One region of the Kitasatospora sp. NPDC127111 genome, then DNA from elsewhere that is predicted to be linked to it. Evidence: riboswitches for the same ligand, from Rfam matches in the RefSeq annotation. Region 1 holds a riboswitch; each other region holds the start of a gene.
What was found. Region 1 has a riboswitch for thiamine pyrophosphate ahead of thiO (glycine oxidase ThiO). Riboswitches for the same ligand answer to the same signal wherever they lie in the genome.
Positions count from the first base shown of each region.

Region 2: it holds a riboswitch for thiamine pyrophosphate, as region 1 does, so the genes downstream of both, ACFVHB_RS25395 (purine-cytosine permease family protein) here and thiO (glycine oxidase ThiO) in region 1, are expected to answer to the same signal.
Region 3: it holds a riboswitch for thiamine pyrophosphate, as region 1 does, so the genes downstream of both, thiC (phosphomethylpyrimidine synthase ThiC) here and thiO (glycine oxidase ThiO) in region 1, are expected to answer to the same signal.

Region 1 is NZ_JBHXTG010000013.1:15,365-18,602, reverse strand. Features, by position in the region: gene ACFVHB_RS11255 (Rv2175c family DNA-binding protein) at 1-256, opposite strand, end outside; gene ACFVHB_RS11250 (NAD(P)/FAD-dependent oxidoreductase) at 318-1,514, opposite strand; TPP riboswitch at 1,788-1,900, shown strand; gene thiO (glycine oxidase ThiO) at 1,893-3,062, shown strand; gene thiS (sulfur carrier protein ThiS) at 3,059-3,238, shown strand, end outside.
Region 2 is NZ_JBHXTG010000046.1:61,601-64,838, forward strand. Features, by position in the region: gene ACFVHB_RS25395 (purine-cytosine permease family protein) at 86-1,552, opposite strand; TPP riboswitch at 1,545-1,693, opposite strand; gene ACFVHB_RS25400 (S1C family serine protease) at 1,993-3,238, shown strand, end outside.
Region 3 is NZ_JBHXTG010000085.1:24,821-28,058, forward strand. Features, by position in the region: gene ACFVHB_RS34645 (flotillin family protein) at 1-1,087, opposite strand, end outside; gene ACFVHB_RS34650 (hypothetical protein) at 1,201-1,407, opposite strand; TPP riboswitch at 1,586-1,697, shown strand; gene thiC (phosphomethylpyrimidine synthase ThiC) at 1,708-3,238, shown strand, end outside.

The sequences.
Region 1 (3,238 bases):
GGATCTCCTCGTCGCTGAAACCGCTGTCGCGCAGCACGGTCAGCAGGCCGACCAGGTGCTTGACCGGGCCGGTCTCGTCGATGAACGCCGCCGGGACCTGCAGCGACTTGTTGGGGCCGCGGCGGACGGCGATCAGGTCGCCCTTCTTGACCAGGTTGCGGACCTCGGTGACCACCAGACCCCACCGCTCCGAGATGTCGGGCAGGTACATCCACTCGGGGACCAGGGCTTCAATCTTGCTTTCGATCTCACTCACGCCACCAGACTGCCACCTCCGCGGCCCGCCGCGCACCAACCGGCCGCCGGGGCGGCTCCGGCTACCCCGCGACGGCCGCCTTCAGCGGCACCGCAGGGTCCGCCGCCCGGGCCCGGTCCAGCGGCGTCCCGCGCTCGATCAGCCGGCGGCCCTGGGTGAGGTCGCGCGGGCGGTCCACCGTGAGCAGGGCGCGCAGCACCCCGTCGCGCAGCCAGAGCACCGCCCAGGACGGGTCCGCCGGCGAGCCGCGCCACACCGACTCGTCACCCTCGCCGTGCCGCCCGGCGTACTGGACCATCCGGCCGAACTGCTCCGACCAGAAGTACGGCACCGGGTCGTACGGCACGTCCGCGCCGAGCACCGCGGCCGCCGCCGCGCCGCCGGACTGCAGCGCGTGGTCCCAGTGCTGGACGGTCAGCCGGGTGCCGGTTCGGGCGGACGGGTAGCTCGCGCAGTCCCCGGCCGCCCAGACGCCCGGCAGGCTGGTGCGCAGCCGCTCATCCACCAGGACGGCGCCGGCCGCGTCCAGCTCGACGCCGGAGCCGGCCAGCCAGTCGGTCGCCGGGCGGGCGCCGATGCCGACCACCACCTCGTCGGCCGGCAGGTGCGAGCCGTCCGCGAGCAGCACCGCGCCGGGCTCGACGGCCGCGACCGCGGCGTCGCAGCGCAGCTCGACCCCGGCCTCGGCGTACCAGGCGGCCATCGCCCGGCCGACCTCGGTCGGCAGCGCACCGGGGACGGGCGCCGGGCCGGCCTCGACGACGGTCACCTCGCACCCGGCCGCGCGGGCCGCGGTGGCCACCTCGGCGCCGATCCAGCCCGCGCCGACCAGCACCAGGCGCAGACCCGGGCGGAGCAGCGGGCGCAGGGCCAGCGCGTCGTCCAGGGTGTGCAGCAGGTGCGCGCGCTCGGCACCGGGCAGGACGCGCGGGGCGGCACCGGTGGCGATCACCAGGGCGCCGTACGGGAGGTCGCCGCCGTCGGTGTGCAGCACGCCCGGGGTGAGGCCGGTGGCGCGGCGGCCGGTGAGCAGCTCGACGCCCAGGTGGGGGAAGTCGATGTCCAGGGTGGTGGTGTCGGTCTTGCCGAGCAGCACCTCCTTGGAGAGCGGCGGCCGGTCGTACGGCGCGTGGGGCTCCTCGCCCACCAGCACGATCCGCCCCCGCCAGCCGCCCCGGCGCAGCCCCGACGCGCACTGCGCCCCGGCCAGCCCGGCCCCGACCACGACCACCTGATCCGTCCCGCTCAGCTCTGCCACGCGGTCACTGTACTGGCGCCCCCACCGGGCCCGGCCCCGGCGTCCACCGGCTGAGCGCCCGCTCGGCCCCGACCCGCCCGCCGCCCACAAGCCCCACCGCGCACCACCCCACCGGGCACCCCCGCCCCCTCCCGTCCCACCCCTCGTACGTGCCCTCATCGGCGCGAACGCCCCACCCACCCCCCACCCAGCCCACCACCGGACACGCCCGCCCCCTCCCGTCCCACCCCTCGTACGCGCCTTCAGCGGGGACGAGGCCCGGAGTTAAGGTGGGGGCACCATCACGGGAGCCCGGCGTACCGGGCTGAGAGGCGGGCTGACACGGCCTGCGACCGTCCGAACCTGATCCGGGTCATACCGGCGAAGGGAGAAGCAGCTTTGACACGCTTGGCACCAGGTGGCCACGCGGACGTGCTGGTGATCGGCGGAGGCGTGATCGGCCTCGCCGTCGCCTGGCGCGCGGCGCAGCGCGGGCTGGGGGACGTCGTCGTGGTCGACCCCACCCCCGGTGGCGGCGCCGCCCGGGTCGCGGCCGGCATGCTCGCCCCGGTCACCGAACTCCAGTACGGCGAAGAGCCGTTGCTCCGCCTCGGGATGGCCTCCAACGAGCGCTACGCCGCCTTCGCCGCCGAGCTCACCGAGGCCAGCGGCGGCCAGGACACCGGTTACCGCCGGTGCGGCACGCTCGCCGTCGCGCTCGACTCCGACGACCGGGCGGAGCTGCGCGAGTTGCACGCCTTCCACCTGCGGCTCGGCCTCGACTCGACCTGGCTGACCGGCCGCGAGGCCCGCAAGCTGGAGCCGATGCTCGCCCCCGGCGTCCGCGGCGGCCTGCACGTGGCGGACGACCACCAGGTGGACGGTCGCCGGCTGCTGACGGCGCTGCTGCTGGCCGGCCAGGCCGCCGGCGTGGTCGTCCGGCGGACCGAGGCGGTCGAGCTGCTGGTCGAGGACGGCCGCGCGGTCGGCGTCCGGCTCGGCACCGGCGAGAGCGTGACCGCCGGCCGGGTCGTGCTCGCGGCCGGCCCGGAGAGCCACCGGCTGCCCGGCCTGCCCGACGGCGTGCTGCCGGCGATCCGCCCGGTGAAGGGCCAGATCCTGCGGCTGCGGATCCCCGAGGCGTACCGGCCGTTCCTGTCCCGCAACGTCCGGGCGGTGGTCCGCGGCCAGCACCTCTACCTGGTGCCGCGCGAGGACGGCGAGCTGGTGATCGGCGCGACCAGCGAGGAGCAGGGCTACGACACCACGGTCACCGCCGGCGGGGTGTACGAGCTGCTGCGCGACGCCCACGAGCTGGTCCCCGGCATCACCGAGCTGCCGCTGGTGGAGACCTCCGCCGGGCTGCGCCCGGGCTCGCCGGACAACGCGCCGCTGCTCGGGCCGACGGCCCTGCCCGGCCTGGTCGCCGCCACCGGGCACTACCGCAACGGCGTGCTGCTCACCCCGGTGACCGCCGACCTGATCGCCGAACACCTGGCCACCGGCACCACGCCGGAGCTGGCCGCACCGTTCTCCCCCACTCGCTTCGCCACGAAGGTCCCCGCATGAGCGACATCCCCCTCACCGTCAACGGCGAGCCCCGCCTGGTGCCCGCCGCCACCACCCTCGCCGAGGTGGTGGCCACTCTGAGCCGGGCCAACACGGGCGTCGCCGCCGCGCTCAACGAGGCCGTGGTGCCGAGGAGTTCGTGGCCGGTCACGCAGCTCTCGGCGGGCGACCGGGTC
Region 2 (3,238 bases), on a different contig from region 1:
GGCCGCCTTCGCTCGTTCGTCCGGTTCCTCCGGTTCGGTTCCTCCGGTCCGGTGGTTCCCGCCCGGTGGTTCCGGTCCGGTCCGGTCAGGCGGCGGCCGGCCGCCGCCGGGTCAGCGGGGTGAGCGCCCAGGTGGCCAGGGCGGGCACCAGGAAGCCGAGGAGCGAGGCCGAGGTCCACTCCTGCGGGGTGAAGTGCAGCGCCTCCTGGGCCCCCGTCCAGAAGTCCGTCCACCAGCCGGCGATCGCGGTCGGCGCGATCAGCTGGTAGACCGCGAAGCCGAGCGCCCACGGCAGCAGCATCAGCCAGCGGGAGGGCGCGTCGTCGGCGAGGTTCCAGCCGCGCCGCCCGGCGCCGAGGAAGTAGTCCACCGCCAGCACCGCGAACATCGGCACGAAGACCGAGCCGATCAGGCCCAGGAAGGCGTAGTAGGAGTCGGTGAACTCGGTGATCTGCAGCGCCAGCACGGTGATCAGCAGGCCGGTCCCGCCGGTCAGCACCCGCCGGTCCACCTTCGGCAGCAGGTTGTGGACCGACATCGCGGTCGAGTACACGTTGGCGAAGGACTGGTCGGTCTCGCGCAGCACCAGGACCAGCAGGAACAGCCAGCCGGCCGAGACGCCCAGGAACGAGTCGAAGATCTTCGCGGCGTCGCCGTCCGCCTGCAGCAGCGCGAACAGGCCGAGCACGTAGCACCACACCTGGGCGAGCGTGTAGCCGGAGAAGCTGCCCCAGAACGCGGCGCGCGGGGTGCGCGAGTGCCGGGTGTAGTCGGCGGCCAGCGGCACGAAGGAGATCGAGACGGCGATCATCGCGTCGGTGGCCTTCAGGAAGCCGTGCCAGTTGCCCGCGCCCGGGTCCGGCACGCCGTGGCGGCCCAGCTGGACGGTGAAGTACACCATCGCGACCGCGACCGCCGCGGCGACGAAGCGGCGCAGCACCGCGATCGCGCCCAGCGGCCAGATGGTCAGCGCGGTGGTCACCGCACCCGCCAGCACGACGAACACCCAGCGGTAGCCCTCGGTGTGCGCGACGGTCTGCGCGCCCATCGCGATGACCAGCAGCTCGTACACGCCCCAGCCGAGGCACTGGACGATGTTCAGCACGGTCGGGACGTACGAGAGCCGGGTGCCGAACAGCCCGCGCAGGTTCGCCATCGCCGGCGCGCCGGTGCGCGCCCCGATCAGCGCGGCCACGCCGAGCATCGCGGTGCCGACCGCGGTGCCGGCCACGATCGCGGTGATCGCGGCGGCCAGCGACAGCTCGGTGCCCGGCGCGCCCAGCACGGTGGCGGCGGTGGTGAAGCCGATCAGGCTGACGCCGAGGTTCATCCAGAGCGCGAAGTGGTCCCGGAACCGCAGGGTGCGCGGCGGTTCGGTGTCCAGGACGAGCGGCGCCTCGACCCGTCCGTCCCGCTCCGGCCGGTCCAGGACGGCGGTGGCCGGGGAACCGGGCGCGGCCGCGGCGGCGTCGGAGTGAACGGTCGCGGACGACTCGGAGAAATCCTTGGACGCGGGCGCGCCCGAAGAAGAGGATGGCGAAGCAGACGGCATGGCCGATACTCCCTACGCCGGCATTACCCGGACAGGTTCCGGCGGTCAGCGCCCCCTCGACGATCCGTCCACGGATCCCGTGGCGTACGGTCGACCGGCGCACTCTCAGCCTGGTGGGTCCAAGCTCCCGCGTGTCAGTTTGGAGCGACAGGCTAACCGGCGCGGAGGTGAACGCCAAGGCCAGCCGCCCGGCGGTCCGCATCGCGGGACGTCGCGGGGGTCCGGCGGAGGGCCGGGTCGAGGCCCGGCGCAGGCCCGGGTCGGGGTCCGGCGCAGGCCCGGTGGAGGGGCCCCGAGAAGGGCGCCGCGGGAGCTTCGCAGGGGGTGCTGTTGGACCGGGCTAAGGATTCTTATGAGTTCTTCAGAAGGGTCCTTACGGCAATCGAATCGAGTGTGCGAAAAACTATGGTGGTTGGTCCTGTCAGCTATGGAGGTCGTCCGTGAGCACCGAGCGCGAGGTTGGGTCCACCGGGCCGCAGGGGGAGCAGCCCTCCGGCGGCCAGGGGGTGGTGGGTCCCGCTCCTGACGGTCCGGCGCAGTCCGCGTCCGACCGTCCCGTCCCCGCAGCGGCGCCCGAGGCCGACTACCCGCTGACCGAGGCCGCGGCGGGTGCCCCGGCTCCGGCCGCGACCCCGGCCGAGGGCCGGTCCAACCCGACGCTGGCGTTCAGCAAGGTGAGCGCTCCCGAGCCCGCCGCCCCGGCCGCCCCGGCTCCGGCCGCTCCCGCGGCCCCGGCCGCGGCTCCCGCGGCCCCGGCTCCCGCCCCTGCCGGCACCGGGTACCTCGACGCCCCGCCGCCGGTCCTGCCGCCCGCTCCGGCCGGCAACCCGTACGCCACCCCGGCCGCCGGCGTCCCCATGCCGGCCGCCCCGGTCGCCGCCGCTCCGCACGACCCGTACGGCGCCCCGCCCGCCCCCGGTGCGCCCGGCCCGCACCACCCGTTCGGCGCCGGCCAGCCGCTCGGCGGCTGGGGCGTGCACGACGCCACCTCCGGCGGCGCCGGCACCCCCGGCGGCCCGGGCTACCCCGGCGGCCCGCTCGGCTACCCGGCCGAGTACCCCGGCAGCCCCGAGCCCGCCGGCCCGCGCAAGAAGCGCGGCGGCCTGATCGCCCTGGTCGCGGCCGTCGCCCTGGTCGCCGGTGTGGCCGGCGGCGCGGTCGGCGTCGCCGTCGGCGACCGCAACGGCAGCAGCGTCTCCGCCTCGGACGACCACAGGAGCACCACCGTCCAGGCCAACAGCCCGGGGAAGAACGAGCCCGCGCCCGGCTCCGTCGCCGGCATCGCGCAGAAGGCGCTGCCCAGCGTCGTCACCATCAAGGCGCAGGGCAACGGCGAGTCCGGCACCGGCACCGGCTTCGTCTTCGACACCGAGGGCCACATCCTCACCAACAACCACGTCGTCGCCCCCGCCTCCAACGGCGGCAAACTGACCGTCAAGTTCGCCGACGGCACCTCCTACGGCGCCTCCGTGCTCGGCCGCGCCGAGGGCTACGACGTCGCCGTGGTCAAGCTCGACAGCCCGCCGAAGGGCAAGCTGACGCCCCTTCCGCTGGCCGACTCCGACAAGGTCAACGTCGGCGACTCCACCATCGCCATCGGTGCCCCGTACGGCCTGGAGTCCACCGTCACCACCGGCATCATCAGCGCCAAGGACCGCCCGGTCGCCTCCGGCGACGAGACCGGCG
Region 3 (3,238 bases), on a different contig from region 1:
CGGCCTCCGCCTGACCGGTGGCCTTGGTCGCCTCGGCGGCCGCCAGCCCGCGCAGCTTGGTGGCGTCGGCCTCGGCCTCGGCCGCGATCCTGACCTGGCTGGCCTCGGCCGCCGCCCGCAGCTCGGTCTCCCGGGCCTGCGCCTGCGCGGCGGAGATCCGGGCGTCGCGCTCGGCCTCGGCCCGGGTGCGGGTCTCGTACGCCTTGGCGTCCGCCGGCTTGCGGATGTCGATCTGCAGCTGCTGCTCCTTGCGGCGCGCCTCCAGCTCGGCGACCTTGGTCTCCTGGACGACGACCTCCTGCCGGGCGGCGGCCTGCGCGAGCGGGCCCGCCTGTTCGGCCCGGGCGTTGGCGGTGTCCCGCTCGGCCTGGTACGCGGACTGCTGGATCGCGCTGTTGCGGGTCGCCTCGGCCTTGCGGGCGGCGGCCTCCTGCTCCGCCTCGGTGGCCATCCGGTCCGCCTCGGCCTGGGCGATCCGGGCGTCCCGCTGCACGGCGGCGGCGTGCGGGATGGCGAGGTTCTTGATGTAGCCCGTCGGGTCGATGATCTCCTGGATCTGCAGGGTGTCGATGATCAGACCGAGCTTCTCCATCTCCAGCCCGGAGGCGGCCCTGGTCTCCCCGGTGAGCCGCTCGCGGTCGCGGATCATGTCCTCGACGGTGAGCCCGCCGACGATCGACCGCAGGTGGCCGGCGAAGACGTTGTGCACGCGCTGGCTGATCAGCTTCTGCTGGTCGAGGAAGCGCCGCGCGGCATTGGCGATCGAGACGTGGTCGTCGCCGACCTTGAAGATCACCACGCCCTTGACCCGCACCGGGATGCCCTGCGTGGTGACGCACTCGACGTTCAGCTCGGCCTCGTTGAGGTCCAGCGAGAGCCGGCGGACGCCCTGCAGGCCCGGCGTGACGAAGGTCCCGCGCCCGGTGACGATCCGGAATCCCAGCCCCTCGCCGACCCCCTCGGTGCGGTGCTTGGAACCGGAGATGATCAGGGCCTCGTTGGGCTCCGCCACCCGCCACATGAGTTTGAAGAGCGTGACACCCACCAGCAGCACCGCGACGGCCGCCCCGACGATGACGTACAGCATGGTTCAACTCCCCCTTCCGGCACATGAGATGCGCCGATTCGGATTGTCCGGCCGGGGCAACCCGAAGAAAAGGGAGCTGACATGACGACCTGTCACAACATCGTCACGGCCCCTTACGGCAGGATCGGCGCCACGTAGACGGTGCGCGGCGGCTGGTACTCGACCACCACCACCGGCGTCCCCACCGGCAGCCGGTCGCCCGGCACGGCCAGGTAGGCGAGGAACGCCTCCGTCCCCTGGCGCTCCGGGACGTGCACCATCACCTCGCCGACCAGCCCCGCCCCCACCGCTCCGCTGACCCGCCCGGTGCTCCCGACCACTCGGCCCTCCCTCGTCACGCCGCCGGCCGTCCGCCCGGCCGGTCCGACTGCCAGTGTGCCCGCCCCGCGGCCGGCGGTGCGGCGGCCGCCGGAATCCCCGTCCGTGGACCCCCTCTGGACCAGCGGCGATTCGGTCGCTACGGTGTTGGACGTCTTGCGCAGGCAACACCGCCTGCGGACACGGGAGCTCGGAGCACCGGGCTGAGAGGACGCTGACCGGGACGTCGCCGGACGTGCCGAACGCTGCGTCGACCGCAGGAACCTGACCGGGTAATGCCGGCGTAGGGAGTAGAGGGTCCGATGACCACGTTCGACGCACAGCCGCAGTCTGCCCAGAACTCCGCCGTCAGCAGCGCGGGCACCGGCTACCCCACCCCGGCCTGGCGCAAGGCCTACCGCGACGGCTCCCGCCCCGACCTGCGGGTGCCGTACCGCGAGGTCGTGCTCACCAACGGGAAGACCGTCCCGCTGTACGACACCTCGGGCCCGTACACCGACCCGGCGTACCAGCCCGACGTCCGGCGCGGCCTGCCGCCGCTGCGGGACGCCTGGATCCGCCAGCGCGGCGACGTCGAGGAGTACGACGGCCGCGAGGCCCGCCCCGAGGACGACGGGATCAAGCACACCTCGCCGCGCGGCGGGAACCTGCGCAACCTCGACGCCGTCTTCCCCGGCCGCCCGCGCCGCCCGCTGCGCGGCCGCGACGGTGCCGCCGTCACCCAGCTCGCGTACGCCAAGCGCGGCATCGTGACGCCGGAGATGGAGTTCGTGGCGCTGCGCGAGGGCCTGGCACCGGAGTTCGTCCGTTCCGAGGTGGCCCGCGGCCGCGCGGTCATCCCGGTCAACGTGAACCACCCCGAGGTGGAGCCGGCCGTCATCGGCACCAACTTCCTGGTGAAGATCAACGCCAACATCGGCAACTCCGCCGTCACCTCCTCGATCGAGGAGGAGGTGGAGAAGATGACCTGGGCCACCCGCTGGGGCGCCGACACCGTCATGGACCTCTCCACCGGCCGCAACATCCACACCACCCGCGAGTGGATCCTGCGCAACTCCCCCGTGCCGATCGGCACCGTGCCGCTCTACCAGGCGCTGGAGAAGGTCGACGGCAAGGCCGAGGACCTCAGCTGGGACGTCTACCGCGACACCGTCATCGAGCAGTGCGAGCAGGGCGTCGACTACATGACCGTGCACGCCGGCGTGCTGCTGCGGTACGTGCCGATGACCGCCCGCCGCAAGACCGGCATCGTCTCGCGCGGCGGCTCGATCATGGCCGCCTGGTGCCTGGCGCACCACCGGGAGAACTTCCTCTACACCAACTTCGAGGAGCTCTGCGACATCCTCGCGAGCTACGACGTCACCTTCTCGCTCGGCGACGGCCTGCGCCCGGGCTCGATCGCCGACGCCAACGACGAGGCGCAGTTCGCCGAGCTGCAGACGCTGGGCGAGCTGGGCCGGATCGCCCGCGAGCGCGACGTCCAGGTGATGATCGAGGGCCCGGGCCACGTCCCGATGCACAAGATCAAGGAGAACATGGATCTCCAGAAGGAGATCTGCGACGAGGCGCCGTTCTACACCCTCGGCCCGCTGACCACCGACGTCGCGCCCGGCTACGACCACATCACCTCGGGCATCGGCGCCGCGATGATCGCCTGGTGGGGCACCGCGATGCTCTGCTACGTCACGCCCAAGGAGCACCTGGGCCTGCCCAACCGGGACGACGTGAAGACCGGCGTGATCACCTACAAGATCGCCGCCCACGCCGCCGACCTGGCCAAGGGCCACCCGGGCGCCCAGGAGTGGGACGACGCCCTCTCCGACGCCCGCTTCG